Regions from separate parts of the Streptococcus sp. F0441 genome, predicted to be linked through region 3. Evidence: predicted binding sites of a transcription regulator. Region 3 holds the regulator's gene; each other region holds the start of a gene.
What was found. The regulator NrdR, encoded in region 3, represses ribonucleotide reductase genes. The targets are predictions, from matches to a motif close to ACACNATATATNGTGT.
Positions count from the first base shown of each region.

Region 1: nrdD (anaerobic ribonucleoside-triphosphate reductase) is a predicted target of NrdR. The motif match lies at 7,888-7,903, and genes of this name have one in related genera.
Region 2: nrdH (glutaredoxin-like protein NrdH) is a predicted target of NrdR. The motif match lies at 3,114-3,129, and genes of this name have one in related genera.

Region 1 covers NZ_KB373321.1:334,387-345,005, reverse strand. The annotation lists gene rplB (50S ribosomal protein L2) at 99-932, opposite strand; gene HMPREF9188_RS01640 (50S ribosomal protein L23) at 950-1,246, opposite strand; gene rplD (50S ribosomal protein L4) at 1,246-1,869, opposite strand; gene rplC (50S ribosomal protein L3) at 1,894-2,520, opposite strand; gene rpsJ (30S ribosomal protein S10) at 2,603-2,911, opposite strand; gene HMPREF9188_RS01620 (uridine kinase family protein) at 3,177-3,803, opposite strand; gene nrdG (anaerobic ribonucleoside-triphosphate reductase activating protein) at 3,800-4,396, opposite strand; gene HMPREF9188_RS01610 (GNAT family N-acetyltransferase) at 4,401-4,907, opposite strand; gene HMPREF9188_RS01605 (GNAT family N-acetyltransferase) at 4,917-5,417, opposite strand; gene HMPREF9188_RS01600 (hypothetical protein) at 5,461-5,601, opposite strand; gene nrdD (anaerobic ribonucleoside-triphosphate reductase) at 5,613-7,820, opposite strand; gene HMPREF9188_RS01590 (hypothetical protein) at 7,949-9,466, opposite strand; gene cls (cardiolipin synthase) at 9,719-10,619, opposite strand, start outside.
Region 2 covers NZ_KB373321.1:1,042,893-1,053,511, forward strand. The annotation lists gene nrdF (class 1b ribonucleoside-diphosphate reductase subunit beta) at 1-342, opposite strand, end outside; gene nrdE (class 1b ribonucleoside-diphosphate reductase subunit alpha) at 537-2,696, opposite strand; gene nrdH (glutaredoxin-like protein NrdH) at 2,782-3,000, opposite strand; gene HMPREF9188_RS05045 (alpha/beta hydrolase family protein) at 3,652-4,872, shown strand; gene HMPREF9188_RS05050 (phosphocarrier protein HPr) at 5,140-5,403, shown strand; gene ptsP (phosphoenolpyruvate--protein phosphotransferase) at 5,408-7,141, shown strand; gene HMPREF9188_RS05060 (pneumococcal-type histidine triad protein) at 7,400-9,925, shown strand; gene HMPREF9188_RS05065 (metal ABC transporter substrate-binding protein) at 10,121-10,619, shown strand, end outside.
Region 3 covers NZ_KB373321.1:1,551,526-1,562,144, forward strand. The annotation lists gene secA (preprotein translocase subunit SecA) at 1-1,321, opposite strand, end outside; gene HMPREF9188_RS10695 (hypothetical protein) at 1,464-1,754, opposite strand; gene HMPREF9188_RS07485 (LemA family protein) at 1,886-2,482, opposite strand; gene HMPREF9188_RS07490 (TPM domain-containing protein) at 2,641-3,492, opposite strand; gene der (ribosome biogenesis GTPase Der) at 3,717-5,027, opposite strand; gene HMPREF9188_RS07500 (NADPH-dependent oxidoreductase) at 5,041-5,754, opposite strand; gene dnaI (primosomal protein DnaI) at 5,751-6,647, opposite strand; gene HMPREF9188_RS07510 (DnaD domain protein) at 6,648-7,811, opposite strand; gene nrdR (transcriptional regulator NrdR) at 7,812-8,285, opposite strand; gene HMPREF9188_RS07520 (GntR family transcriptional regulator) at 8,426-8,791, shown strand; gene HMPREF9188_RS07525 (ABC transporter ATP-binding protein) at 8,796-9,491, shown strand; gene HMPREF9188_RS07530 (ABC transporter permease) at 9,507-10,235, shown strand; gene HMPREF9188_RS07535 (LrgB family protein) at 10,269-10,619, opposite strand, start outside.

The sequences.
Region 1 (10,619 bases), 1.2 Mb from region 3:
TGTTTTCTCCTTTAAATGTTGTACCACAGCGGCTTGCGCTCACATGGAGCGCTACCGAGCTGGCGGATTTCCTAGTTGCTTAAGCGACTAGTTTACTATTATTTCTCGTTGCGACGACGAACGATAAGTTTGTCGGATTTCGCTTTCTTGTTACGAGTTTTAAGACCAAGAGCAGGTTTGCCCCATGGAGTAGATGGCGCTTTACGACCAACTGGTGCTTTACCTTCACCACCACCGTGTGGGTGATCGTTAGGGTTCATTACAGAACCACGAACTGTTGGGCGGATACCTTTCCAACGGCTACGTCCTGCTTTACCAAGGTTTACAAGTCCATGTTGTTCGTTTCCGACAACACCAACTGTTGCACGACAAGTTCCAAGAATCATACGTACTTCGCCAGATTGAAGACGAACAAGAACATATTTACCTTCTTGACCCAATACTTGAGCAGAAGCTCCAGCTGCACGCACCAATTCTCCACCACGACCTGGTTTCAACTCGATGTTGTGGATCAAAGTACCAACTGGAATGTTAGCAAGTGGAAGAGCATTTCCGACTTTGATATCTGCTTCTGGGCCTGAAACGATACGTTGACCAACTTCAAGACCTTTTGGAGCGATGATGTATGCTTTCACACCGTCTGTGTAGTGTACAAGAGCGATGTTTGCAGAACGGTTTGGATCGTACTCGATAGTTTTAACAACTGCTTCAACGTTGTCTTTGTTACGTTTGAAGTCAACCAAACGGTAGAAACGTTTGTGCCCACCACCTTGGTGACGAACAGTGATACGACCGTTGTTGTTACGACCAGCCTTGTTCTTCAAAGCAACAAGCAATGATTTTTCAGGAGCGCTTGTTGTGATTTCAGCGAAATCCAAAGAAGTCATATTACGGCGACCGTTTGTTGTTGGTTTATAAACACGAATTCCCACGATATTTCCTCCTTAGATTATTCAGCTTCAGCAGCAAACAACTCGATCGCTTTTGAATCAGCTGTAAGTGTGATGATAGCTTTTTTAGTTTTGTTAGTAAAACCAGTGTAACGTCCAACACGTTTAGCTTTGGGTTTTACGTTGATTGTATTGACATTTGCAACCTTAACACCTTCAAAAGCAGCTTCAACAGCTTGCTTAATCAAAAGTTTGTGTGCACGAGTGTCAACTTCAAATACATACTTTCCTGCTTCAAGTTGAGCCATTGAGCTTTCAGTGATAACAGGTTTTTTGATAACATCATACAAATTCATTATGCAAGAACCTCCTCGATTTTAGAGATAGCTGCTTGAGTAACAAGGAGTTTGTCACTATTTGCGATGTCAAGAACACTTGCAGTTGTAGCAGTCGCAACTTTCACGTTTGAAAGGTTACGAGCTGAAAGAGCTGCGAATTCGTTTCCTTCTTCAAGAATAACAAGGACTTTAGAATCGATGCTCAAAGCTGCAAGAACTTTTGCAAATTCAGCAGTTTTTGGAGCTGTAAATTCAAGAGAATCAACGGCTACAAATTTGTTTTCAGCAACTTTTTCTGAGTAAACAGATTTAAGCGCAAGGCGACGAACTTTTTGAGGAAGTTTGTACGCATAGCTACGTGGAGTTGGTCCGAAGACAGTTCCACCACCACGCCATTGTGGAGAGCGGATAGAACCTTGACGAGCACGTCCAGTTCCTTTTTGACGCCATGGTTTGCGTCCGCCACCTGAAACAGCTGAGCGATTTTTAACTGCGTGAGTTCCTTGACGAAGGCTAGCACGTTGGCTGATGATCACATCAAACACAACAGATTGGTTTGGTTCAATACCAAAGATTGCATCGTTAAGAACAACTTCGCCAGCTTGTTTACCAGTTTGGTCGAATAATGTTACATTTGCCATTTTGACTGTATTCCCCTTTCCTTATTATTTACCAGCTTTAACTGCTGACTTGATAGTGATAAGAGATTTCTTAGCACCTGGTACGTTACCTTTGATAAGGATAACGTTCTTTTCTGGAACAACTTGTACAACTTCAAGGTTTTGAATTGTCACGCGGTCGCCACCCATACGTCCTGCAAGGTTTTTACCTTTGAACACGCGGTTAGGTGCAACAGGTCCCATAGAACCTGGACGACGGTGGTAACGAGAACCGTGAGCCATTGGTCCACGTGATTGTCCATGGCGTTTGATAACACCTTGGAAACCTTTACCTTTAGAAGTACCAGTTACGTCAACAACGTCTCCAGCTGCGAATGTTTCAACTGTGATTTCAGCACCAACTTCCAAGCCTTCAACGTTTTTGAATTCACGAATGAAGCGCTTAGGAGCCGTGTTAGCTTTCGCTACATGTCCTTTAGCAGGTTTGTTGCTCAATACTTCGCGTTTGTCATCAAAACCAACTTGGATAGCGTTGTATCCGTCTGTTTCAACAGTTTTAACTTGAAGAACAACGTTTGGAGTTGCTTCAATAACTGTTACAGGGATCAATTCGCCAGCTTCAGTGAAGATTTGAGTCATTCCCACTTTTTTCCCTAAGATTCCTTTTGTCATGAGAAAATAGTTCCTTTTCTATATTTTTTATTCAAAAAGTTTTTAACGAGCGTTTTTCATGCTCAAGGTATCAAGCTTTAAATTAAAGTTTGATTTCTACGTTTACACCACTTGGAAGATCCAATTTCATCAACGCATCAACTGTTTTTTGAGTTGGGTTAACGATATCGATCAAACGCTTGTGTGTACGCATTTCAAATTGTTCGCGAGAGTCTTTGTATTTGTGAGTCGCACGAATGATTGTGTAGAGGCTACGTTCAGTCGGAAGTGGGATTGGACCCGCAACTTGTGCACCTGTACGAGTAGCTGATTCTACGATTTTTGCAGCCGCTGTGTCAAGCGTACGGTGTTCGTAAGCTTTCAAACGGATACGGATTTTTTTGTTTGCCATCTTTTTCTCCTTTTCGTCTATTTAAGATAATAGGCTAGCTCCACAAGAAAACCGACGCGCGTTGCGTGGCAATGCAACCGAGCGTGTCGCAACCTCTTGCATCAAAGCTAAGGCTGTAATTTACAGCACCATAATAGAATAACACAAAGCCCCTGCGATTGCAAGGGATTTGTTAGGTTTTTTTCGTTTTTTTGGGATGAAACTGTTTTCCTATTTCATCTTCATACAATTACTAATTTACGACTATTAAAACCAATCTTTTCTTCTATATAATACGAGTCATTTTGACTTTGAATTTGTCTTGCGATTGATCCACTAAGATATCTGCTTTAGACTCGGTTTCTCTATAGTAACGCAGATACTGCTCCCGTCTCATTTGATGGCTAGCTAGTATAAAGGAAGTATCTCGATTTCTCATAATCGTATCTCGAGCTAGACGCCTTTTTATTTCTGTTTCTTCGTCCGCGTAGAAGCAGATAGTTTTGTCAAAGAGTTCCTTGGGTAGAAAGCCCACAGACATCCCTTCAACAATCAGAATTGGTTTTGCTCCAGATAAGATTTCACTAGCCTTCCACGGTTCATCGATTGTTAAGACATCCATACCTGCCTGCAAGGCGAGAATATCTCTCTGCAAACTTGCCAGTTCATGCGCTACAGGCAGACAAGCTGTCACCTTTTGATCAAGTGCTTGCTTTGGTACTACCAGGTGACGTTCTGAGGTGATATAGGGATCTGTTTCTAGCAAATTTACTGTAGTAGAATCTAGGGCTTGATATAATTCCTGAGCGAAGGTTGATTTACCTGAAGCCCCATGACCGTAAATCCCCAGCGTCCTAACCCTTCCCGTTTCAATCTCTGAAACCAGTTGTTCTATCAGGTCTTTTTTCTTCATTCTCTCTTCACCTGTTCATAGCTTTCTTTTCCGTCATTAAGCTTATCCCAAATCACTACTTGCCCACTTTTGAGAGATTTTTGCACATCGATAATCCGTTGATTAGAGGAACCTCGAAACTGGAGCATGAGATTACGCTTGCTTTTATCATACCGTCCATCGACAAGGATGTCAATCAGTGATAAGAGTTCCAGTTTATCTGGAGTTTCCAGCATCATTTCTTCCCACGTGTAGCCCGTCCAGGACCAGATGTCTTTATCTGGCAATTCCTTCCGAATGCGTTTAACGAGGGGCAAGAGGATACCAGTATTGAGAAAAGGTTCTCCTCCAAGTAAGGTCAAGCCTTGAACATAAGGTTGGGCAAGATCTTCCATGATCTGTTCTTCTAACTCTGGCGTATAGGGAATGCCTGCGTTGAAAGACCAAGTCGCAACATTATAGCACCCCTCGCAGTGAAACATACAGCCTGATACATAGAGAGAGTTGCGCACACCTTCTCCATCGACAAAGTTAAAGGCCTTATAATCAATGATCCGCCCTTTACTAAGTTCCTCGCTTTTCCATTCACCAGGTTTTGGTGTATTCCATGTCATCCTTCTACTCCAAATCTATCCAATAGCGCTGACTTCTATCGATTGTATTTTCGTAAACACCGCCAGCGGAGAGAATCGTGCGGCGGCTGGCTTCGTTGTCTTCATCGCAGGTAATCAGCACTCGTTCCAATCCTTGCTTTCGAGCCTCTGCTAGTCCTAATCTCAACTGCTCCTTCCCATATCCTTTGCCTCGTTGACTGGGACGGATAGAATAGCCAATATGACCGCCTTCCACAAATAATTTGTCATTCAAGGACAAGCGCAGGGCTAAAAATCCCAAAGGCAAGCCAGTCTCACCAAAGGATAAAAATTTGATTGCAGGAACCCAGCCTACTGGCAGGTTGGCAGCATCCTCTTGCTGCTCTACAATCTTTAAACAATCCTCATAATCCTTTGCTCGCTTCCAAGCGGAGCCCATGCCACCGTGCATATAGGATTTTGCTGCATCGAACTCCGCAATCATCTCTAATATCGCTTCTTTATCTTCCAAAGTTGGTCGTCTTAGCTCCATGCTTCCTCCTTAATCGACATCAACCCAGTAGCGCTCCGTTCCGTTTCGAACATCCTCATAGACACCACCATTAGCTAAGATAACAGCTCGGCTGGCAGGATTTTCTGTGCTACAAGTTACCAGAGCTCGTTTGATATTCTTTCCCTTAGCAACTTGTAGACCTTGTCGGAGGGATTCTTTCGCATAACCCTTACCTCTTTCAGATGGACGAATGGAGTAGCCAATATGGCCCCCATTTTCTAGTAAGTAGTCATTTAATCGGAGACGAAGGTTGAGAAAGCCAAGAGCTTGGCCTGCTACGTCAAAACTAACCAGCTGGATAGCAGGAACCCAGTTTTCAGGAATATTGAGTCCCGCTTCCGCTTGAAGATTTTCTTCTAGCCACTCTTCATAAACAAAATTGTTGGCGTTCCAAAACCCACCATCGTGGGCTGATTGAGTCTGTTCAAACTCTGCCATCATCTCTAAAACTGTTTCTTTATCTGCCAATGTTGGTCTGCGTAGTTCCATCCTTACCTCCTGCTAAGAGAAAAGCGAGAGCGGACTCTCACTTTTATTTTTTCTTGTTCTTGTTTAAAAACTGTTCTCTAAGATTGAGCAAGCGTTCTTTTTTACCTGTTCCACCTTTCGAATGTTTCTCGTGATAACGGGTCACTTGTGCACGTCCCTTATCGTCTAATTGGTATTTCCCCATTCCATTTCCTTCTAATTTGTTACTTCATGTCCGGCTGTTTTAATGGTTGAACCATTCATGTGTTTGACACGCGCAGCGATTTCCTTGTGGCGTCCATTAACCATCGGACGAGCCTGAGGGTTACCTAGATAGCCACAAGTTCGTTTGACTACGTCTACTGTTTTTGGGTCGCTATTCCCACAGTTTGGACAAGCAAAGCCCCTCTCTGTCGGTTCAAAATCCCCTTCAAAGTCACACTTATAACAATGATCAATCGGAGTATTGGTCCCTAGATAGCCTACACGATCATAGGCGTAGTCCCAGACAGCTTCCAAGGCTTTTGGATTTTGTTGGAGAACTGGATACTCACAGTAGTGGATGAAACCACCTGTTGCACCTGCTTCTGGATAAGCCTTCTCAAAGTCCAATTTTTCAAACGGCGTTGGATTTTTACGCACATCATAGTGGAACGAGTTGGTGTAGTATTCCTTGTCTGTAATATCAGGAATAGAACCGAACTTTTCTGTATCCAAGCGACAGAAGCGATCTGTTAGACTTTCAGACGGTGTTGAGTAGATAGAGAAATGATAGCCATATTGATCAGACCACTCTTCCACCCGACGTTTCATATCGCGAATGATATCCAGCGTGAATTCCTTGGCTTCTGGATTGTGTTCCCAGCTATTTCCAAAGAAGACTGTCGCTACCTCGTACAAACCAATGTAGCCCAGCGAAACTGTCGCACGACGATTCTTAAAGAGCTGATCAACGCTCTCGTCTTTTCCAAGACGGCGTCCGAAGGCCCCGTACTGATAGAGAATAGGGGCGTTTGCTGGTGTTGCTTCCTTGGTTCGTTCGACACGATAAACCAGAGCATCTTCTGCGATATTCATCCGCTCGTTGAAGATTTCCCAGAACTTATTCATGTCGCCCTCAGACTCAAGGGCGATACGAGGCAGATTGACTGTCACAACACCTAGATTCATCCGACCAGAATTGACTTCTACGCCATTCTCATCCTTCCATCCTTGGAGGAACGAACGGCAGCCCATAGGAACCTTGAAAGAACCAGTCAACTCGATAATCTTATCATAGGATAAGACATCCGGGTACATCCGTTTGGTTGCACACTCGAGGGCCAACTGTTTGATGTCATAGTTTGGAGTCCCTTCTTCCAAGTTAAGGCCTCTTTTAAGCGTAAAGATGAGTTTAGGGAAGATGGCTGTGCGGTGTTCTGAGCCAAGACCCTTGATACGAATGGTCAAGATAGCTTTTTGAATTTCCCGTTCAAAACGACTAGTTCCTAAACCAAAACCTAGTGAAGTAAAAGGTGTTTGTCCATTTGAAGTGAAGAGGGTGTTGATTTCATACTCAAGAGATTGCATGGCATCATAGATGTCTTTTTGGGTTTTCTTCCAAGCATAATCATCCCATTTTTCAGGCAAGACCCACTCTTCCGCATCTTTGAGGTGCTTTTGGTAATTCTTCTCTGCATAAGGTGCCAAGACTTCATCAATACGGTCAGCTGAACAGCCCCCGTACTGGCTAGAAGCAACGTTGGCAATGATTTGCGAAATCTGAGCTGTCGCAGTCTGGATAGACTTGGGACTCTCTACCTCTGCGTTACCAATTTTAAAGCCATTTTCCAACATCCCTTTAAAATCAATCAAACAGCAGTTAGTCATAGGAGTGTAGGGGCTGTAGTCCAAGTCATGATAGTGGATATCCCCTTTCTGGTGAGCATTGGCTACGTGCTTAGGAAGCATTTGCAATCCGATTGATTTCCCCACAATCCCTGCTGTCAAATCACGTTGAGTATTAAAGACATCGCTGTCTTTATTGGCATTTTCATTGACAACCGCTTGATCTTTATTGAGAAGTTTATGAATGCTAAAGTTGATATCTGTCGCTTTTGAGCGCTCAAAATCCCTCTGTGTCCGATAGGTGATATACTCTTCAGCCAAGGCATATTCTTTGGCTTCAAGAAGTTCATGTTCTACGATATTCTGAATCTCATAAATCTTCACACCTTTAGGGAAACGACTGTGAATTTCGGTAACGATTCTTTCAACTAGACCATTTAGGCGTTTTTCTACTAGAGGCGTAACGTCCATAACTTTTTCTGCCGCCTTGTGGAGAGCCTTGTCAATCTTGTCTACATCAAATACTACACGTCTACCATCTCGTTTTTCAACGAACAAGGTGGGAACGGTTGCAAGCTTTTCTTCTAATACAATCATATCCATGCTCTTTTCTAAAATATTGTTAAATAGTTTATATTCAGTATTATACCACTCTAAAAATAAAAATCAATATCTTGTGTTAAAAATCCTAAAATTTTTAAAATTCCACAAGATATTGATTTTTGTTATTTTGATTTATAAAGTTTGAACTCGCTAGTACTTGTCTGAACAAGCTCATAGTTTTCACTGAGCCAGCTCTCTACATCTGACCACAAGGCAACTTTTTGATTGACCACAATCATCTTCGGTTGATTCTCTTTCAGATCATTCATCAGTTTGGTTTTATTTTCGTCGCTTGCAGTATAGAGTGTTGGAGTTGATAGAGAAGTCGGCGCCAAGCGTTCACTTGCACGGTAGAAATCAGGACGATCATCCCAAGCATAGACACGATCCTCAGAACTCGTTTGCTGTTTTACCATGCTAGCAAGACGTTCTCTCTCCTGATAAGTCGCTGGATGCGAAAGGTAGCGACTCACGATAGGAAGAACAATAAGATAGGCAAGGGCAATCAGTGGTAGATAGAAATTTCCTTTAAGGAAAGAAGTTTGTTTCTCACGTCTTCTTCTACGACGACTGCCTCCATCCGAAACATCTTCCTTGATTCCTGTCAGAAGGAGCAAGACCAAGAAAGGAATTAGTACCACAAGATGAGTACCGTTGATGGGTTCTTTGGAAAAAATCAAGAGCCCCAAAGAAAGCAATAAGCCCAAACTAGCAGCAATCGATAGGGAATATTGCTTAGCTGATTTTGACTGGAACAAACCAGAAAAGAGCAAACTAAGGGAACCTAGCCCAATGGCAAGTAAGCCGTAGAAGGCTGCATTTTCAAGCAAATGCGCATTTGAAAAGAAGCTAAGAGTATTTACCGGATACAAGGTCTGGCTAATGGCATCCCCAAAACTACCTGTTAACACTGTATAGTAGCCCAAAGGATAGAATAAGAGTGAGAACCCTAAGGCTGACGCAAAAAATTGATATAAACCATGAACAAAGTGACCTTTGCCTAAGTTAAAGCCGATAATTCCCAAGGCTAGTGTAGCTGCAAATAAGGCTGTTGGGATTGGCGCAAGGAAGAAAGCGAGAGCAAGGCTCATACCAACACGTAAAAATCCTTTGTCACCGTTTGGATAAGCTAGGTAGTTCGTAACAATGCTAAGTGAATAAAATAGGAAAGGCAAGGCTAGCAAGAGAGCATAGCCACCACCAAAAGCGAGACCTGCTACCAACAAATTAAACACAAACACAAGCTGCTTGGCTTCTTCTACACGGTCTGTAAGACTATCCGCAGATTTAAAAAGAAAAACGCCTGCTCCAAACAAGGCCAACCACTCAACCAAAGCAATCAGAATACTGCCTTGTGAAAGATATGCAAGCAGGTAATAGAGCAATCCCTCCGTCCCAAAATAATCTGTATACATTTGACCATTTTGATGCAAAGCCCAACCGGTATAAAGATCCTGAGTTTGTCGCGGACTCACTAAACCAAAAATAAGGGGGATAACCACAGAAATAGCTGTAGCCACTAAACTCCAAAGCAAGATACTAAAAAAGGGGGTCGGAGCTCCTTCTCGCTTTTCTGGAACAGACCAGTCTTGGTAATGAGATTCTTCTTGTTTCTCATCTATTTTCCCATATACATTCATTCAATTTCTCCTCTAAGTTTATCTGTTTTAGTATATCAAAATCTTACAGGAATGTCAGCTTGGGATTGATATTTGCTGAATTTCTTATCCAATATCGCAAAGCGTTCGATTTCACGAAAACGGTGGAATCGACTGTCTCTATACTCTCTAATAAAATCGTCATCTTCTAGATTAAGCATGGTTTTCTCCTTTACCTATCTATTCGTAAGAAGACAAAAAAGATCCAGCCTTGGGCTAGATCTTGATGGATAGTTAGAGCATAGGTGCAAACAACTGGACAATTTCCTTGATCAGGCTTTGATACCAGCTTGTTTTGATGGTGTGGGGATAAATTTCTTGAGAAACTTTAAAAATCTCTTCAAAGTCCCTTTCAATATCGATGATGGCCTGCGTTCTATAAAGCAAGACGGCATTTTCATAGTGGTGAAGCAAACTCCGATAGTCAAAATTGATGGTTCCCACAGTAGCCGCCTCTCCATCAACAAGCATTTGCTTGCTATGAAGGAATCCCGGGCTATACTCATAAATACGAACCCCCGCAGATAGCAAGTCTGGGTAGGCTCCTCGAGTAACTAACTGAATAACCTTCTTATCTGGGATACACGGCGTCACAATTCGCACATCTACCCCTCTCAGAGCTGCATTTTTGATACTTTCAGTTAGATCGTAGTCGGCGATCAGATAGGGAGTCGTGATGTAGACGTAGTCTGTAGCTTGATTGATAAGATTTTGATAGACCGTTTTTCCAACCTGGGCTCGGTATATTGGTTTGGGACCGCTACTGTAGGGAATACAGAGCCCCATCCCATCTTTTGGTTGATTTTCGAGATGGTATTGGTCAAAGTCGCTAATTTCTCCACGGTTGATATACCAGGTTGATAAAAAGAGTCTAGTAAAAGCCTTGACCGCTGATCCATCTAGGCGAATACCGCTATCTTTCCAATAACCAAAGCGTTCGATATGGTTGATATACTCATCTGCCAGATTGACACCACCTGTATAGGCAATTTGACCATCAATAACCATGATTTTACGGTGGTCACGGTTGTTATAGGCGACGGTTAAGCGCGGAATCACCTTATTAAATTTATGGGCCTCAATTCCTCGACCACGAAGGTGGATGGTGTAATCTCCAGGCAAAGTGGCCATACAA
Region 2 (10,619 bases), 510 kb from region 3:
CTTAGTATTCAAGGTTGAAAAGATAGAAGAGTAAGATTTTGCGTGGACAGATTCCATAAATTGGATGTTGTTGAAAACAGCTTCCTCATGCGGTGTACGGATGTCTGAGCGAAGCGCTTGAACCCCTGTTTCAGATTGCATGGTATCCAAAAGGGTCAAACCACCAAAGACTTTTCCAACCAAGTCTTTTTCTTTGTTTGATAGTTTTCTCCAGTCGTCTAGGTCATTTGACAAGGGGATACGTGTATCGAGCCAGAATTGCTCCGTCAGCTTTTCCCAAGTTGATTTGTCGATGACATCTTCGATGGCATTCCAGTTAATGGCTTTGTAGTAAGTTTCCATTTGAAATCTCTTTCTGTATGTAATAATGCGATTGTCGAATCATCTCTATTTTATCATAGTCTGAGAAGAGTATCGCACAAAAAGTCGGAAGACCGACTTTTTGGTTTTTCATAGTATTTAAGATACTTATCAAGTTTTGTCTGGCGGGTAACTTAATCAGTAATCTGAGAAAATGTGGTTGCCTCAGATAAAAATTAAATCACACAGCTTTCACATTGGTTAGCACCAACTTCCCCACCGTCATCTGTAAAGGTACGGACGTAGTAGATAGACTTGATACCCTTGTTAAAGGCATAGTTACGAAGGATAGATAGGTCACGTGTCGTTTGTTTGTTTTCTTTCTTCCATTCGTAAAGACCTTTTGGAATGTCACTACGCATGAAGAGGGTGAGTGAAAGTCCTTGGTCCACGTGTTCAGTTGCAGCCGCGTATACATCGATTACCTTACGCATATCCATGTCGTAAGCAGAAGTGTAGTATGGAATGGTTTCTGTTGACAAACCAGCAGCTGGGTAGTAGATTTTACCAATTTTCTTCTCTTGGCGTTCTTCAATGCGTTGTGTAATCGGGTGGATAGAAGCAGAAACGTCGTTGATGTAGCTGATAGAACCATTTGGAGCTACAGCAAGGCGGTTTTGATGGTAAAGACCATCTGCTTGAACCTTTTCGCGAAGTTCAGCCCAGTCAGCAGCGCTTGGAATAAAGACATCTTTAAAGAGTTCTTTAACACAGTCTGATTTTGGAACAAATTCGCCTGTCACATACTTGTCGAAGTAGCTTCCGTTAGCATAGTCTGATTTTTCAAAGTTATGGAAGGTGATACCACGCTCGCGCGCTATATTGTTTGATTCCACCAAGGTCCAGTAGTTCATAAGCATAAAGTAGATGCTTGTGAATTCAACAGACTCAGCTGATCCATATTCGATCAGTTGTTGGGCAAGGTAACTATGAAGTCCCATGGCACCAAGACCAAAGGTGTGAGCCAAACTGTTTCCATGGTCGATAGTAGGGACAGCTACGATGTGTGAACTATCTGTAACGAAAGTAAGGGCACGAACCATAGCGCGAATAGAACGACCAAAGTCAGGTGAAGTCATCATGTTGACCACGTTGGTTGATCCAAGGTTACATGAAACGTCCGTTCCCATTTGAAGGAATTCTTGAGCATCGTTGATCAAACTTGGTTCTTGAACTTGAAGAATCTCAGAACACAAGTTACTCATGATAATCTTTCCATCAACAGGATTCGCACGATTAGCCGTATCAATATTGACTACATATGGATAGCCAGATTCTTGTTGCAATTTAGAGATTTCAGTTTCCAAGTCACGTGCCTTGATTTTTGTCTTGCGAATATTTGGATTTGCTACTAATTCATCGTATTTTTCTGTGATGTCGATGTAGTTGAACGGTACCCCGTATTCAAGCTCTACAGAGTATGGGCTAAAGAGATACATTTCTTCATTTTTACGGGCCAATTCGTAGAATTTATCGGGTACTACAACACCGAGTGAAAGGGTCTTTACACGTACTTTTTCATCAGCATTTTCTTTCTTAGTTGAAAGGAAAGCGATGATATCTGGGTGAAAGACGTTGAGGTAGACAACCCCAGCACCTTGACGTTGCCCGAGTTGGTTTGAGTAAGAGAAGCTGTCTTCAAAAAGCTTCATAACTGGTACGACACCAGAAGCTGCTCCTTCATAGCCTTTGATAGGAGCTCCAGCTTCACGAAGGTTGCTGAGGGAAATTCCCACACCACCACCGATACGTGAAAGTTGAAGGGCTGAGTTGATAGAACGTCCGATAGAGTTCATATCATCCGTCACTTGGATCAAGAAGCAAGATACCAACTCTCCACGACGAGCACGACCTGCGTTCAAAAAGGAAGGAGTAGCTGGTTGGTAGCGTTGGTGGATAATTTCATTGGCAATATCAATTGCAATCGCTTCATCCCCGTCAGCAAAATAAAGTGCATTAAAGAAGACACGGTCTTCCATGCTTTCAAGGTAATATTCCCCATCATTAGTCTTCAAGGCATATTGATTGTAAAACTTATAGGCTGCCATAAACGACTTGAATTGGAAGTTTTGGTCCTTGATAAATTGATGCAATTCTTCCAAAAACTCTGGACGGTATTTCTTGAGAAATGCAGTTTCGATGTAGTTATGTTCAATGAGGTAGTTGATTTTATCAGTGATTGAATCAAAAACCATGGTATTTGGAACCACATTTTCTTTAAAGAAAGCATCCAAGGCTTCCTTATCTTTATGAAGCATGATTTGTCCATTAACAGGACGGTTGATTTCGTTATTGAGACGGAAGTAAGTCACGTCTTCAAGATGTTTTAATCCCATAAAATTTTCCTTATCTAACCTGATTACAAAAGAAAGGCCTCTAAGTTAGCCCTAGAAGCAATTTCTTCTGGATGATGCACTAAAATTATGCTAACTGTTTTAGTTTTCCTGGTTGGAAACCTGAAAAGACTTCAGTTGGTGTTTGGATGACAGGAGCAGCGCTGAAACCGAGCTCTTTAACTTGATCGATGTACTCTGGTTGCTCGTCGAGATTGATCTCACGATAAGCGACATTGTTGCTGTCCAAGAAACGCTTGGTCATCTTACATTGGACACAGTTGTTTTTAGAATAAACGGTTACCATTTTCGTAACTCCTCTTTCAAAATAGATTACTTTCTTAGTATATCAGAAAAAAAAACTTTGTCAAACTTTTTAAACTAAATCTTGTGCCAAAAAGTTACGGTTTTGAAATCAAAACACAAGATATAGTGTTTTCGAAAACATAAATTTTGATTTCCGTTGAACTGTCAAACTTTCTCAAAATAAAAAAACTACATACTGTATATTGGCAATATAAATAGAAGATTTTCAGCAAGTTATCAGAAAGGAAAACGAAGAAAATAGCAAAAATCGTAAGAACAGTAATAAGTATAGCTGAGATAATACTTTAACAAAATAGAAACTGTAATATTTACGAAAAAAGAAATTTTCTACACAAGATGTCCCAATATTTGTATTAGAATATCTAAAATATAACCAAAGTGGAAATGACAGATTATGATGTATTCATAAAAATGGATCATTGGTTAATTTTATATAGGATACTTATGAGTTTCGTATCCTTTCATAAGGAGTATATAAATACAATGTTTGAAAAAGTTCATTTTATATGATACACTATCTGTGATTATAAGATTAAAAAATGGATATCTGGATACTTTTGTTTGATAGAGAATGTTATCAGATTATAATTAGATTAAATGAATGAAAGAATACAGAATTAGGAGGCGCGTGGTGAAAGAAAATGATGTTATTTTAAAACGGCAATCGACTCAAATATTTTTTAAGAATGGTGATACGGATTTTTTCTTCAATTGGTTGTTAGGAATCGGTGAAATTTTTGGTTTCTCTCATGGAGAGCTTTATTATCTTGCTCAAAGATTGGGGAACTCACCAAAGCCTGATGACTGGAAAAATGTATTTTTATCGCATGTAAACTACCTTGAACAAGAAGCAAGTAATTCAGGGTTGAGTGAACAAACAAAGGCGCAGTATTATCTTGCACAGACCTACTCACTTCGCTCGGCAATCCAATTTACCGATCCATTTTCTGAAGAGTATTTACCGACCGTTCGTCAAATGGAGAAGGTGTTTTCTAGTGCAATTCATTCACTAGGTGCACCGATTGAAAAATTAACTATTACCTATCAGGGTTCTTACTTGCCTGGTTATTATCTTCATAGCGGCGATAATTGCCCAACGCTAATCATGATTGGTGGAGGTGATACTTATCGCGAAGATTTATTTTACTTTGCAGGATATCCTGGATGGATACGAAATTATAATGTTTTAATGGTTGACCTTCCCGGTCAAGGGAGCAATCCTAGTAGAGGGCTGGTCTTTGATGTGGATGCCTCTATTCCAATTTCATTATGCATAGACTGGTTGGAAAATAGAAATCCTAAACTAAATTATTTAGCCATTTATGGTGTCAGCGGAGGGGGATATTTTACCGCACAAGCTGTTGAAAAGGATCCAAGAATTCATGCTTGGATTGCTAGTACCCCTATTTACGACGTTGCAGAACTTTTCAGAAAAGAATTTGGATCAAGTTTGAAAGCACCTAGTTGGTTAATAAATGCCATTTTAAAATTAGCTGGAAATTTGAATGAATCAGCAAATTTGAATCTTAAAAAGTATGCATGGCAGTTTGGTACTTCTGATTTTAAGAGTGCTATTGATGATGTATTTAACCACGCAAAGATTGTAGATTATCAAAAAATTCAATGTCCTTGCCTGTTTATAATGGGAAAGGGAGAAGGTACTGAGCTGCAACGACAAACTAAGGTAATTTATGAAGCGCTTAAATCTAAAAATCCGCAAACTAAACTTCAGGTTTTTGACTCCGAAAGCGGTGCAGATGCTCATTGTCAAGTCAATAATTTAAGACTCGCCCATAATATAGTTTTTGATTGGTTGGACACTTTATTTGAATGGAATAGATTGAATTTTTAGCCACGCTTACACTACTTAAGTATATCTATTTTAATGTGAGACATCAAAAGATTATTTTACGTTAAGTGGCTAACTAGATAATTCTATACTATTAATAATTAGTGCCCAAATTTCCCATAGTACCTGTATGATAGAAAAAGAAGCAAGTTCATTTTCAGTAAAAGTCCATAAAATACTTGAAAAATTATCTTGAAGGTGATATAATACACTATTGTAAGGGTTATCACTTATAACTCAAATAGAAAACACTTAAAGGAGAGTCAAACTATGGCTTCTAAAGATTTCCACGTAGTGGCAGAAACAGGTATCCACGCACGTCCAGCAACATTGTTGGTTCAAACAGCTAGCAAATTTGCTTCAGATATCACTCTTGAGTACAAAGGTAAATCAGTAAACCTTAAATCTATCATGGGTGTTATGAGTCTTGGTGTTGGCCAAGGTGCTGACGTTACAATTTCAGCTGAAGGTGCAGATGCTGACGACGCAATCGCTGCTATCTCTGAAACAATGGAAAAAGAAGGATTGGCATAAGGAAATGACAGAAATGCTTAAAGGAATCGCAGCGTCAGATGGTGTTGCAGTTGCTAAAGCATATCTACTCGTTCAACCGGATTTGTCATTCGAGACTGTTACAGTCGAAGATACAAACGCAGAAGAAGCTCGCCTTGATGCCGCTTTACAAGCATCACAAGACGAGCTTTCTGTTATCCGTGAGAAAGCAGTAGGTACGCTAGGGGAAGAAGCTGCTCAAGTTTTTGACGCTCACTTAATGGTGCTTGCTGATCCTGAAATGATCAGCCAAATTAAAGAAACTATCCGTGCGAAGAAAGTGAATGCAGAAGCAGGTCTGAAAGAAGTGACAGACATGTTTATCACTATCTTTGAAGGTATGGAAGACAACCCATACATGCAAGAACGTGCAGCGGATATCCGCGACGTAACAAAACGTGTATTGGCAAATCTTCTTGGTAAAAAATTGCCAAACCCAGCTTCTATCAATGAAGAAGTGATCGTGATTGCTCATGACTTGACTCCTTCTGATACAGCTCAATTGGACAAAAACTTTGTTAAAGCGTTTGTAACAAACATCGGTGGACGTACAAGCCACTCAGCTATCATGGCACGTACACTTGAAATTGCGGCAGTCTTGGGTACAAACAACATCACTGAAATCGTAAAAGACGGTGACATTCTTGCCGTTAACGGTATCACAGGTGAAGTGATTATCAACCCAACTGATGAGCAGGCGGCAGAATTCAAGGCTGCTGGTGAAGCTTATGCGAAGCAAAAAGCTGAATGGGCACTTTTGAAAGATGCTCAAACAGTGACTGCTGATGGTAAACACTTTGAATTGGCTGCTAATATCGGTACTCCAAAAGACGTTGAAGGTGTCAATGCCAACGGTGCCGAAGCTGTTGGTCTTTACCGTACAGAGTTCTTGTACATGGATTCTCAAGACTTCCCAACAGAAGACGAGCAGTATGAAGCATACAAAGCTGTACTTGAAGGAATGAATGGTAAACCTGTTGTCGTTCGTACAATGGATATCGGTGGAGATAAGGAACTTCCTTACTTCGATATGCCTCACGAAATGAACCCATTCCTTGGATTCCGTGCCCTTCGTATCTCTATCTCTGAGACTGGAGATGCTATGTTCCGCACACAAATCCGTGCCCTTCTTCGTGCGTCTGTACACGGTCAATTGCGTATCATGTTCCCAATGGTTGCACTCTTGAAAGAATTCCGTGCAGCGAAAGCAGTCTTTGACGAAGAAAAAGCAAACCTTCTTGCTGAAGGTGTTGCAGTTGCGGATAATATCCAAGTTGGTATTATGATTGAGATTCCTGCAGCGGCTATGCTTGCAGACCAATTTGCAAAAGAAGTTGACTTCTTCTCAATTGGTACAAACGACTTGATCCAATACACAATGGCAGCAGACCGTATGAACGAACAAGTTTCATACCTTTACCAACCATACAACCCATCAATCCTTCGTTTGATCAACAACGTTATTAAAGCAGCTCACGCTGAAGGTAAATGGGCTGGTATGTGTGGTGAGATGGCTGGTGACCAAAAGGCTGTTCCACTTCTTGTCGGAATGGGCTTGGATGAGTTCTCTATGTCAGCAACATCTGTCCTTCGTACACGTAGCCTGATGAAAAAACTCGACACAGCTAAGATGGAAGAGTACGCAAACCGTGCCCTTACAGAATGCTCAACAATGGAAGAAGTTCTTGAACTTCAAAAAGAATACGTTGACTTTGATTAATTGAAAGGTCCTTGCAACTCAGTTGCAGGGATTTTTTGCTTTAAAAATTTAGTGATTGATTTTCAATATAGGATTCTTAAATCAGACTGTTCAGATAGAAGGTAGTGTAGAAAACAAAAAAATTGTTAACTGGTTCATAAAATTCTTGACAAGTTGAAAATTTAGGAGTAAACTATTAACCAGTTAACTTTTAGAGAGGAGTTTCTGCAATTTAGAAATGAATTGCAACCAGAAATATCAAAAAGAAAGAGAGTTTCGATGAAAATTAATAAAAAATATCTAGCTGGTTCTGCGGCAGCCTTGATTTTAAGTGTTTGTTCTTATGAGTTGGGAATTTATCAAGCAAGAACGGTTAAGGAAAATAATCGTGTTTCCTATATAGATGGAAAACAAGCAGCGCAAAAAACGGAGGATCTCACTCCTGATGAGGTCAGTAAAAAAGAAGGCATCAATGCCGAACAAATCGTCATCAAGATAACAGACCAGGGATATGTCACTTCACACGGCGACCACTATCATTATTACAATGGTAAGGTTCCTTATGACGCTATCATCAGTGAAGAGTTGCTGATGAAGAATCCAAACTATACGCTAAAAGACGAAGATATTGTCAGTGAAATCAAGGGTGGTTACGTCATCAAGGTAGATGGAAAATACTATGTCTACCTTAAGGATGCAGCCCATGCGGATAATGTCCGTACAAAAGAAGAAATCAATCGACAAAAACAAGAGCATAGTCAGCATCGTGAAGGAGGAACTTCAGCAAATGATGGTGCGGTAGCCTTGGCACGTTCACAAGGACGCTACACCACAGATGATGGTTACATCTTTAATGCCTCTGATATCATTGAAGATACTGGTGATGCTTATATCGTTCCTCATGGCGACCATTACCATTATATTCCTAAGAGCGAGTTATCAGCCAGCGAATTGGCTGCCGCAGAAGCCTTCCTATCTGGTAGAAGTGGTCAATCAAATACGCCTACTTATCGCCGTACCAATAACAACAGTGCTAGTTACGATGTAGATAGATGGACCCCATCCTATAATAATCAAGGTAGTGGCTATACGAACACGAACACGGCTAACAACAGTAGCGACGATAGCCAAGCAAGTCAAAGTGATGAGGATATTGATAGCCTTCTGAAACAACTTTATGGCTTGCCACTCAGCCAGCGACATGTGGAATCTGATGGCCTTGTCTTTGACCCAGCGCAAATCACAAGTCGAACAGCTAGAGGTGTTGCAGTACCTCATGGAGACCATTACCACTTCATCCCTTACTCACAAATGTCTGAATTGGAAGAACGAATCGCTCGCGTCATCCCACTTCGCTATCGTTCAAATCATTGGGTGCCGGATTCAAGACCAGAACAACCAACTCCGGAACCTAGTCCAAGCCCGCAACCTGCACCAAGTCCTCAACCAGCTCCAAGCAATCCAATTGATGAAAAACTGGTCAAACAAGCGGTTCGAAAAGTAGCTGATGGCTATGTATTTGAGGAGAATGGAACCTCACGTTATATTTCTGCTAAGGAACTTTCAGCAGAAACAGCGGCAGCCATTGATAGTAAACTAGCCAAGCAGGAAAGTTTATCTCATAAGCTTGGATCTAAGAAAACCAACCTTCCATCTAGTGATCGAGAATTTTACAATAAGGCTTATGACTTACTAGCAAGAATTCATCAAGATTTACTTGATAATAAAGGTCGACAAGTTGATTTTGAGGCTTTTGATAAACTGTTGGAACGTCTCAATGATGCCTCAAGTGATAAAATTAAGTTAGTGGATGATATTCTTGCTTTCTTAGCACCGATTCGTCATCCAGAACGTTTAGGAAAACCAAATGCGCAAATTGCCTACACTGATGATGAGATTCAAGTAGCCAAGTTAGCAGGCAAGTATACAACAGAAGATGGCTATATCTTTGATCCTCGTGATATCACTAGTGATGAGGGGGATGCCTATGTAACTCCACATATGACCCATAGCCATTGGATTAAGAAAGATAGTTTGTCTGAAGCCGAAAGAGCGGCAGCCCAGGCTTATGCTAAAGAGAAAGGTTTAACGCCTCCTTCGACAGACCATCAGAATTCAGGAAATACTGAAGCTAAAGGAGCAGAAGCTATCTACAATCGTGTGAAAGCAGCCAAGAAGGTGCCACTTAATCGTATGCCTTACAATCTCCAACATACTGTGGAAGTCAAAAACGGAAGCTTGATTATACCTCATTATGACCATTACCATAACATCAAATTTGAGTGGTTTGACGAAGGTCTTTATGAGGCTCCTAAGGGGTATACTTTAGAGGATCTCTTTGCGACTGTGAAGTACTATGTAGAACATCCAAACGAACGTCCGCATTCAGATAGTGGATGGGGCAATGCAAGTGACCATGTTCAAAGAAACCAAAATGGTCAAGCTGATAATAATCATACTGAAAAACCATCAGTGGAGAAACCTCGGACAGAAAAACCTGAGGAAGAAAAAACGCGCGAAGAGAAAACGCAGAGTGAGAAACCAGAGTCTCCAAAACCAACTGAGGAACCTGAGGAAGAATCACCAGAGGAGCCAGAAGAAACTCAGGTTGAGACTGAAAAGGTTGAAGCGAAGTTGAGAGAGGCTGAAGATTTACTTGCAAAAATCCAGGATCCAATTATCAAGTCCAATGCCAAAGAAACTCTCACTGGGTTAAAAAATAACCTGCTATTTGGTGCTCAGGATAACAATACCATTATGGCAGAAGCTGAAAAGTTGTTGGCTTTATTAAAGGAGAGCAAGTAAAGGTAGTAGCATTTTCTAGATCCTAAAAACAGGATAGGAGAACTAGAAAAGTTAAAATCGAAAATGAGAACGGAATGTAAGTTCTAGTTCTCATTTTTTTCATGAAAATATGTAAAATATCTTGACATATAGTGTAAATAAAGATAAACTATTTACTAGTTAATTGAATGGTTAAATACTAGTTAAGGAGTAATGATGAAAAAAAGAACAATACTATTATTGATGGCCAGTGTGTTGGCTCTTGTCTTAGGAGCATGTGGTCAAAAAGAAAAACAAGAAGCAAAAGGGATGAAGATTGTAACAAGTTTTTACCCAATCTATGCCATGGTCAAAGAGGTATCGGGTGACTTGAATGATGTTCGGATGATTCAGTCAAGTAACGGGATTCACTCCTTTGAACCGTCAGCAAATGACATTGCTGCTATCTATGACGCGGATGTTTTTGTCTACCATTCTCATACGCTCGAATCTTGGGCGGGAAGTCTAGATCCTAACTTGAAAAAATCAAAAGTTAAGGTTTTAGAGGCCTCTGAAGGAATGACCTTGGAGCGTGTACCAGGTTTGGAAGATGTTGAAGCTGGTGACGGTATTGATGAAAAAACACTCTACGACCCGCACACTTGGTTAGATCCAGAAAAAGCAGGTGAAGAAGCTCAGATTATTGCGGACAAACTTTCGGAGATTGACAGTGCCA
Region 3 (10,619 bases):
CAACTGCAACTGTACCTACCAAGACCGGCTGACCTTTTTGGTGACGAGCTTTTACATCTTCAACTACAGCCTTAAACTTCGCATCAAGACTGGCATAGAGAAGGTCTGAGTGGTCGATACGTTGTATTGGACGGTTGGTTGGGATTGGGATAACACGAATGTTGTAAATTTCGCGGAATTCTTCTTCTTCTGTTTTACCAGTACCTGTCATACCTGCCAATTTCTTATACATACGGAAGAGGTTTTGGTAGGTGATAGAAGCTGAAGTCTTAGTCTCATCTTGGATTGGCACACCTTCTTTGGCTTCAATCGCTTGGTGCAAGCCGTCAGAGTAACGACGACCTTCCATGGTACGACCTGTAAATTGGTCGACGATCAAGATTTCTTGTTCTTCGCTAACCACATAGTCGATATCAAGAATCATGATATAGTTGGCACGGAGGGCATTGTCGATAAAGTGGGTAAGAGCTACGTTTTCGACATCATAGAGATTTTCCAGTTTGAAATAGCTCTCAGCCTTGTCAATCCCAGAATCAGACAAACCAATCGTCTTAGACTGAATGTCAATAATATAGTCATCCTTGTCCAAAGACTTCACAAAATGATCCGCCATATGGTAGAGTTGGCTAGTCTCAACTGCATTGGCACCTGAAACGATCAAAGGAGTACGGGCTTCATCGATCAAAATCGAGTCAACCTCATCGACCAAGGCATAGTTAAGCGGACGCTGTACCATGTTTTCTGCACGAACGACCATATTGTCACGAAGGTAGTCGAAACCAATCTCTGAGTTGGTTGAGTAGGTAATATCACAGAGATACGCTTCTTTTTTCTCCATTGGAGATTTGGCTGCTAAGTTGATCCCTACTGACAGACCGAGCCATGAGTACAATTCACCCATCTCAGTCGCGTCACGTTCTGTCAGGTATTCGTTGACAGTAACTACGTGAACCCCTTTACCTGCAAGGGCATTGAGGTACACCGGCATGGTCGCCGTCAAGGTTTTCCCTTCACCAGTACGCATCTCTGGAACGTCACCATGGTGAAGAACAATCCCACCCATGACCTGAACTTTATAAGGGAAAAGTCCAAGGACACGTTTTGCTGCTTCACGGACTACCGCAAAAGCCTCATATAACAGCGAATCAAGTGATTCCCCCTTATTGTAGCGTTCTTTAAATTCGTCAGTTTTTGCTTTTAGTTCTTCGTCCGACATTGCGGCCATTTGGCTCTCATAGTTAAGAACCTTATCAGCCATCTTTTCTAGACGACGAAGTTCTCCTTTATCATTTTCGATAATTGTTTTTAAAATATTAGCCATGATTTTCCTTACTTTAGATTCTGAATATTTTAGAATGTTCTTTTCATTTTAGCATATTTACTATTATTTTTCAAGAAAGAATCCTTGTTTTACAAGGGGAAAAAAGGGGTAGAAACTAGTCTAGTCCATCATTATTTTATGTTTAATTTCCTAAAAACACTGGCAATATACCAAAAGAGCAAAAGAGATTAATCCAGAAGGCCAAGCAAGAGATGATGCCAAAGATGAGAAGACTGATTTTTTTAATCAGCACGGAGTATAGGATGGATAAAACACCAAAAACCACGAAGAGTTTTTTCATAACGAAATAATATACTGAAACTCCTCCTATTTGCCAATCCCAAGGAAGAAAAAACATGAGGAACCAGAGAAAGCAAATCGTAAGGATATATCTCTTGTAGTGCGCTTCAAGAAAGGCTTTTGTTTTCTCCATAGCAAACCTCCATTTTAGTCACTGTCTCTTCCCTTTTATTATACCAAAAAACCTGGGAAAGGCTTTCCAGGTCCGGGTTTGAAATCACTAGTCATACTAGAGAAATTCCTTTATTCATAGGCTGATTCACTTTATTGACTTGATGAAGATGTTCCAAAATCGACCTTAGGAACTGTCTTGGCTTCTTCTGTTTCTTTAAAGGTTTCAGCTTCTTTAAAGTTCATCATATTCGCAAAAAGCACGGTTGGAAAACTTCTCAACTTTTGATTGTACTCGGCTGCGACTTTATTATAATCCTTGCGTGCTACAAAGATTCGATTTTCACTCCCTGAAAGTTCCACCATTAGTTGCTCAACATTTTGATTGCTCTTGAGTTCTGGATAATTCTCCGTCAAGGAAATCAAGCGAGAAAGAGCAGAGCTCAATTCTCCCTGAGCTTTTTGGTTCTCTTCTGATGTCACTGAACTACTTCCAATTTTAGCTCTAGCATCCGCAATCTTGGTAAAGACTTCGGTTTCATGATTCATTTGTCCTTTAACGGACTCGACCAAGTTACCAATCAAGTCTGAACGACGTTGGAGGGCTGTAGAGACATCGGCCTGAGCCTGCTCCACTTTAGTCTGTTCACCAACCAGACCGTTATAGGTCGTCACTGCGGAACAACTTCCCAGAACTAGTAGTCCAAAGAAAATCGCCACTATTGAGAGAATTACTTTATTTTGTTTCATATCAAAACCTTAACACTTTCTTTTATCAACTTTTCTGAGAAAATACTCAGATTTTAAATCAATTTCCAAACTTTGTTTTTATTTTTAATGAAGGAGTGAACTGTTGCAAAGGAGTCAACTTACTGCATGGAGAAATTGGTTTGAGCAATATAGATCACTCACCAGTCATCAGACGAACCACCGCCATCAAAGCCACCGCCGTCCCAGCCTCCAGATGAGTCGGAGCCTGAGTCAGACCAAGAGGATCCTGAATCTGATGAGTCACCGCCCCACCAGCCACCGCCAGAATCATCTCCATGTGAACCGCCACCACGGCCTCCAGATATAAATCCAATGATCATCACGATGAAGTAAATGAGAATTCCAAATCCGATAACTCCGTCACTCGAACTACTTTTTCGATGACGTCTCGAAGAACTACTCTCACCAGCATATCTTTCAAGTTCCCTTAAGCGACTAGAGTTGGTGGTATAGTCGTAACTACTTCTAGAACTTGAAGCAGTCGTACTCGATCCACTATAAAACATGTAGTTGAGATTGTGTGCTATAGAAAGAACTCCATTGCTGTAGTCTCCCTTTTGAAAGTAAGGTCGTGCTGTTTTCAAAAATCTATTGGTCTGATAGTCTGTGATTTTACTTGCCACATTATTGCTTGTTTCAATCCGTGATTTTCTATCTTGGACTGCTACCACAATCAAGACACCGTGATTGTCTCCCGAGTAGCCAATCTTCCAAGCTCTAGCTGTTTCATTGGCTACAGTCTCGATTGTTTCTCCATTTAGGCTTTTCACAACGTAAACACCCATCTGGAATTTTTCTGATTTTTTACTATTGACATTATTCAATTCTCGAATCTGAGTTATAGTCTCATCCGTTAGATAGTGATCCGGGTCATAGATCCCGTACTCAGGTTTTTCAGGTGCTGTGAATGCTGACAAGAAGAGAAAGACCATCAGCAACCCAAGCAAGCGAACCAACAAACTATGTTTAAATAATCTGCCTTTTTTCATAATAACCTCCCTGATAAAGGAAAATTGATTTAAGGAATTATAGCATTTTGATTTTTACAAAGAAAGTGCATTTTCATTACAAATAGATTACAAAAGCTAGGAAAATAATTGAATTTTGATGACAGATTTTGTCTCCAATTTGATAAAACTTTTACTCCTTTTATAGAAAAAAGAAGACCTCATAGCCTTCTTTTAGTTTATTTTTGTGTGAAAACAAACATAGCTTACTTGCGTTTTCTTGCAATGAGATGGATTGGTGTTCCTTCAAAGACAAAGGCCTTGCGGATTTGATTTTCCAAGAAACGCAGGTAAGAGAAGTGCATGAGTTCTTCTTCGTTGACAAAGATGACAAAGGTTGGTGGCTTGGTTGCCACTTGAGTCGCGTAGAAGATTTTCAGGCGTTTTCCTTTGTCTGTCGGTGTTGGATTAATTGCGATGGCATCCATAATCACATCGTTTAAGACAGCTGATGGGATGCGTGTGTTTTGACTTTCGCTAATTTGCTTGATCATCTCAGGCAGTTTGTGAAGACGTTGCTTGGTCAGAGCAGACACAAAGACAATCGGTGCATAAGGCAGGTATTGGAACTGCTCACGGATGTCTTCTTCCCAGTTCTTCATAGTATGGTTGTCTTTCTCAAGAGTATCCCACTTGTTGACCACGATGATCATTCCTTTACCCGCTTCGTGGGCAAATCCTGCGATACGCTTGTCGTATTCACGAATCCCTTCCTCAGCATTGAGGACCATCAAGACCACGTCAGAACGGTCAATGGCACGCATGGCACGCATGACAGAGTATTTTTCTGTATTTTCGTAGACCTTACCAGACTTCCGCATACCAGCTGTATCAATCATGGTAAACTCTTGTCCATCAGCATCTGTAAAGTGGGTATCAATGGCATCGCGCGTTGTTCCAGCTACTGGACTAGCAATCACGCGGTCTTCACCCAAAATGGCGTTGATCAAACTTGATTTTCCAACGTTTGGACGACCAATTAAGCTGAATTTAATGACATCTGGATTTTCTTCTTCGACTTCATGTGGTAGATTTTCCACGATGGCATCCAGTACATCACCCGTACCAATACCGTGGACAGACGAAATTGGCAGCGGTTCACCTAAGCCTAGTGCATAGAAATCAAAGATATCATTTCGCATCTCAGGATTGTCAACCTTGTTAACGGCAAGGATAACAGGCTTATGGGTTTTATAAAGTTTGCGAGCTACGTACTCGTCCGCATCTGTAATCCCTTCTTTACCAGAAACGACAAAGACGATGACATCTGCTTCTTCCATGGCAATTTCTGCCTGGTGTTTGATTTGCTCCATGAAGGGAGCATCGACGTCGTCAATCCCTCCAGTATCAATCATACTAAAGGAACGATTGAGCCACTCACCCGTTGCATAGATACGATCACGTGTCACACCCTCAACATCTTCTACGATTGAGATCCGCTCACCAGCGATCCGATTAAATAGGGTTGATTTCCCAACATTGGGACGTCCCACAATGGCAATAGTTGGTAAGGCCATGTTTTCTCACTTTCTACAATAACTTTTTCTGTTCTAGATTCTTCCGAGTTGAACGAGGTTCGGCTTGACCGAACTGCTCTGCCAAACGCTGACTCCAAGAGGTCGTCGCACGCGCACCAGCATAGTCCGCCTGTACTTGGTCATAGTCCAAAATCGCTTCAACTGGCTGTTCTTGGTATTCTTCTTCAAATACCACTTGGTTCAAAGGCAGTCTTGGTTTGACATCATGTTGTTGATTTGGCACGCCAAAGGCAATCCCAAAAACGGGATAGGTATAGTCAGGCAAGTTAAAAAGTTCTGCCACTTCTTCCGACTTGTAACGGACCAAACCGATAATCACACCACCATATCCCAGACTCTCTGCTGCAAGCAAGGTATTTTGCCCAGCAAGCGCAGCGTCCACAGACGTGATGAGGAGACCTTCCACTCCTTGAGGTTGGAAAGTGTCTGTATGAAGACTTGCTCCCTTTTCAGCTCGGTTCAAGTCACCGACAAAGAGCAAAAAGGCAGCTGACTGGCGAATGGCTTCCTGGGGAACCAGTTCGTATAAGGCATCTTTCTTCTCTTGGCTACGTACAAGAATCACAGAATAAGATTGGAAATTTTTCCAAGAAGACGCCATTTGAGCAGCTGTCAAGATTTCATTTAAGTGCTCTTGAGGAATCTCTTGCTCCTTAAAGCGACGAACTGAAGTATGAGCTTTCATCAGTTTAATGGTTTCTGTCATCGGCGATTTTCTCCTTCTAGTCTTGTTTCCTCTGCTAAATAACGAATCCTTTCCATGACCCGTCTAGCTTCCCAAGTCTCATCATTTCCATTCTTTCCTTTGGCAAAATGTTTTTCCAAATCTTGGAAATTAAAGTTGGAAGTAAAGAAGGTCGGCAAATCTTCCTGCATGCGGTACTGAAGAATAACTTGGAGAATCTCATCACGCACCCAAGGGGTAGACTGTTCTGCACCAATATCATCCAATACCAAGACTTCTGCTAACTTGATCTCATCCACCAAGGTCTTTACAGAGCCTTCACCGATAGCATTTTTTACATCAATGACAAAACTTGGATAGTGGAGAATGGTTGTTGAAGCACCACGTTTTTCAGATAGGTCATGGGCAAGAGCCGCCATCATGAAACTCTTACCGACACCAAAATCTCCATAAAGATAGAGACCTTTTCGGATACTAGGGTAAAGGTCAACAAAGGCATAGAGTCTCTCAAAAATCGGCAAACGTCCTAAGTCATCCAGGTCAATCTGAGCCAACTTCGCTTTCTTGAGACTTGCTGGTAGATTGATCAACTTAAGACGATTCTTGATTGCCGCCTCTTTTTCAGCCGCGATTAGTTCTGGTGTTTCTTCATAAGATACATCTGCATAGCCGTGATTCATGACCAAGATAGGCTTGTAGCCACGTGCTATATAGTCCGCATCCCCACGAAGAAACTTATCCCGTTCTGTGATATATTGGTTGAACTTGGAGATGCTGCGATTTAACTCCTCTTGGCTGAGGGATTCTTTCTGGATAAAAGCCGCTACATCGGGGTCCTTCATGATCTGCTGGACCAAGTCCTGATACTGAAAACGACTTGTCTGACGTTTGATAACGTCACCAACACTTTCCATCTAGTCTCCTCCTTCTTCTAATCGGGCTAACATTTCTTGTTTTTTGCGTTCTAGTTCCAGACGAGTTTCCTCACTGGTTTGATTCTTGTATTCTGGATTGCTCCACTTGGGAACATTTGTCTTAGTTGAGCTGGCCTTGTTTTTCTGTTCTTCTTGCCCTTTTTGCTGACGCTCTCGAATCCGAAGCACGGCTTCCTCTGCTGTCCGAATCTTGCGATAGGCATAGTCGTTTGCGACCTTCATAGCATATTTTTCATTGACATTAGCCGAATCAACCTTGTTAAAAGTTAGAAGTAAGACGATATTGATGACTTCATCCAACAAGCCTAAAGATGCCATCTGGTAAAGGAGTTCTCTTTCACTTTGGGTGATGTTTCCCTTACGTGTTTGCTTGATTTCGGCTAAAAATTCTAGGGGAGTTTTATTTTTAGCTTCCCTGATAATGGTCATTTCTTTGGGACTAAAGTCAGAAGTCGCTGGTTTTTGTGCTAACTTTTCACGCATGCGTTTGACTGAAATAACCTGAGCCACCGCTGTCGCCTTGGCTAGTTGATAGGTTTCAAACCAGGTCCATTTTTTTTCATCTGCGATGGCAAATAATTCTAAAACATCCGCCTGCTCGTCTTCAAAACGCAAGCCATCTCGAGCCATCAGGTGCTGGAAATGTTCCAAATCAAAATCATTTTTTAACTTGCTTTTAGACTCGCTTGGGGTCACTTCTTCAGTCAGGGTTGGAAAGACTTGACTCAAGGAAACCGAGAGTGCTTCTCCCTCACTTGGAGCTTGCTTCATAGCAGAAACAGCTACATCCCCAATCTTTTTCTCTAATAATCTGCTGTAGACTGAATGACTTAGAAAATCCTGACTGGAGAGGGGAGACTGAAGCTGCAATTCATAGGTTTCCCCCTTTTGATAAAGGGTCAACAAATCCAAAGCAGATAAGATTTTGAGGGATTGGAGCAAGGTCGGCATGCCAAAGTTTAAGTGGTTGAGGATATGGGAAAAGAGGTGCTCCTTTTGCCCTCCATCCCAAAAGGTAATGGCATATAGATAGAGGCTCAGTGCCTCCTGACCGATAATCGGGAGGTAGCACTGCACCAGAGAAGAGATATCTTGCGACACCCGATTATTCTTTAGAAAAGAAAAACGGTCATTTGGCTTCATTTACTTTTCCTTTTTCTTTTTAGAGGACTGGGTGATCTGTTGGAGCAGACTCTCCAACTCACTCACATCCTTAAAGCTACGATAAACACTGGCAAAACGAACATAGGTAATCTCATCAAGCTCCGCCAATTCTTCCATGACTAAAGACCCAATATATTCACTTTGGATCTCATTCTCACTGCGACTACGGAGTTTTTGCTCGATGCGATTGACCACCATGCCGATTTCATCACTCGAAACAGGGCGTTTCTGGGCTGAGCGAATAATCCCATTAAAGATTTTATCTCTAGAAAACTGCTCTCGTGTACCGTCTTTTTTGACGACAACCAGCGTTCTTTCTTCTACTCGTTCATAGGTTGTAAAACGATGCTGACACTCGTCGCACTCACGTCTTCGACGGATGGTATTTCCTTCTTCGGCTTGTCGACTATCAACAACACTAGACTTGGTAGCCCCACATTTTGGACAACGCATGCATTTCCCTCCTTGTCGTTTTCTTTTCATTATACCATTTTTTGAGCAATTCCCAAAACAATTCTTATTTTTACTTGACAAGTTTTTTGTTTTATTGTATTATTTAATTAGAACAATAAAGAAAAAGAAAGGAGACTATGATGTCCTGGTCATTTGATAATACAAAACCCATTTATTTACAGATTATGGAAAAAATTAAACTACAGATTGTTTCCCATGAACTGGAACCCAACCAACAGCTACCAACCGTAAGAGAACTGGCGAGCGAGGCTGGGGTCAATCCCAATACCATTCAGCGCGCCTTGTCTGACCTTGAACGTGAAGGATTCGTTTATAGCAAGCGAACAACTGGTCGTTTTGTCACCGAGGATTTGGACCTCATCGTTCAGTCCCGCAAACAACTTTCCGAAGAGCAACTGCAACACTTCGTCTCTTGCATGCTTCAATTTGGCTACAAAAAAGAAGAACTGCCAAATGTATTAAGCGACTATATTAAAGGAGTTTAAGACTATGACACTACTAGCACTTGAAAATGTATCAAAATCATATGGAGTAACTGCGGCACTTGACAATATCTCACTAGAGATCTCAGCTGGAAAGATTGTCGGGCTCCTCGGACCAAACGGATCCGGAAAAACAACCCTGATCAAACTGATTAACGGTCTCCTTCAGCCAGACAAAGGACGTGTCCTCATTAACGGACAGGATCCAAGTCCTGCTACCAAAGCGATTGTCTCCTATCTACCAGACACAACCTATCTAAATGAACAGATGAAGGTCAAGGAAGCCCTAACCTACTTCAAGACCTTCTATCAGGATTTCAATCTTGAACGCGCCCAACATCTGCTTGCAGACCTTGGCATTGATGAAAATAGTCGTTTAAAGAAATTATCAAAAGGAAACAAGGAGAAGGTCCAACTAATCCTCGTTATGAGCCGTGAAGCCCGCCTCTACGTTCTGGACGAACCAATCGGAGGCGTGGATCCAGCTGCTCGTGATTATATCCTCAATACCATCATCAACAACTATTCCCCAACTTCTACGGTCCTGATTTCAACCCACTTGATTTCAGATATTGAGCCAATCTTGGATGAGATTATCTTCCTCAAAGACGGAAAAGTCGTTCGCCAAGGAAATGTTGATGATATTCGTTACGAGTCAGGTGAATCAATTGACCAGCTCTTCCGCCAGGAATTTAAAGCCTAAGCAAAGGAGATTATTATGTTTTGGAATCTAGTTCGTTATGAATTTAAGAATGTCAATAAATGGTATTTAGCGCTCTATGGAGCTGTGCTTGCAATTTCAGTTTTGATTGGAGCTTTCCTTGGTAGCCTTAGTCAGAGTTACAATTCTAACAATGCTGTTTATTTCATCTTCTTTTTGGTACTAGTCTTTGGAGGACTCAGCGTCACTCTTTGGATTGCAACAATCTTTTTAATCATCCGAAGATTCAAGGGGAGTGTTTATGACCGCCAAGGGTACTTGACCCTAACCTTGCCTGTCTCTGAGCACCAAATCATCATCGCAAAACTTTTAGGTGGTCTTGTCTGGTCCATCTTAAGCTATATCGTCTTTATCTTGAGTGTATTGATTATCTTCTTCTTAACACCAATAGAAAAAGACTTCACTGTCCTCTATAACTTCATTTCCCCTTACCTCAGCTACGGCTGGCTGTATGCCCTATCACTATTTGTCGGTTCGATTACATGGATTTTATCCATTTACCTCTCCATCTCAATCGGACAACTCTTTAATGAGTATCGAACAGCTATGGGGATTCTAGCCTATATCGTCATTGCCATCGTCATTGGTTATGTTTCTCTCTTTTTCCGAATTGAAAATGACTTTAACATGATGATTGGTACAGAAATCTTGCGCGATCTCTTTTTATCGGCTATCTACTATCTCGGTACCTACTATATTTTGAAAAACAAGGTTAATTTGCAATAAAAAACGCCCAGCTTACAAGAGCTGGGTTTTGCTTTAACTCAATATCAAACTGGCTACAATAGGGCTAACAAAAACATAGAGAATACCGGTGACACCGATGGCCAAGCCACCCATGGCTCCTGCTACCGAGCCGTATCGAAAGGCTGTTCCTGTTCCGACTGCATGACCTGTTCCACCAAGGGAAAGACCAACTGCCACTGGATCGTCAATTTTCAACCACTTCAAAAGGGTTGGCCCGATCACACTGGTTAAAATCCCAGTTGCCACTACGACGACCAAGGTTACAGTTGTTAATCCTTGCAATTTTTCTGTAATCCCCACTGCCATAGCGGTTGTCACTGACTTGGGAAAGAGAGAAATGGCTAGGAAAAAGTCCATACCAAA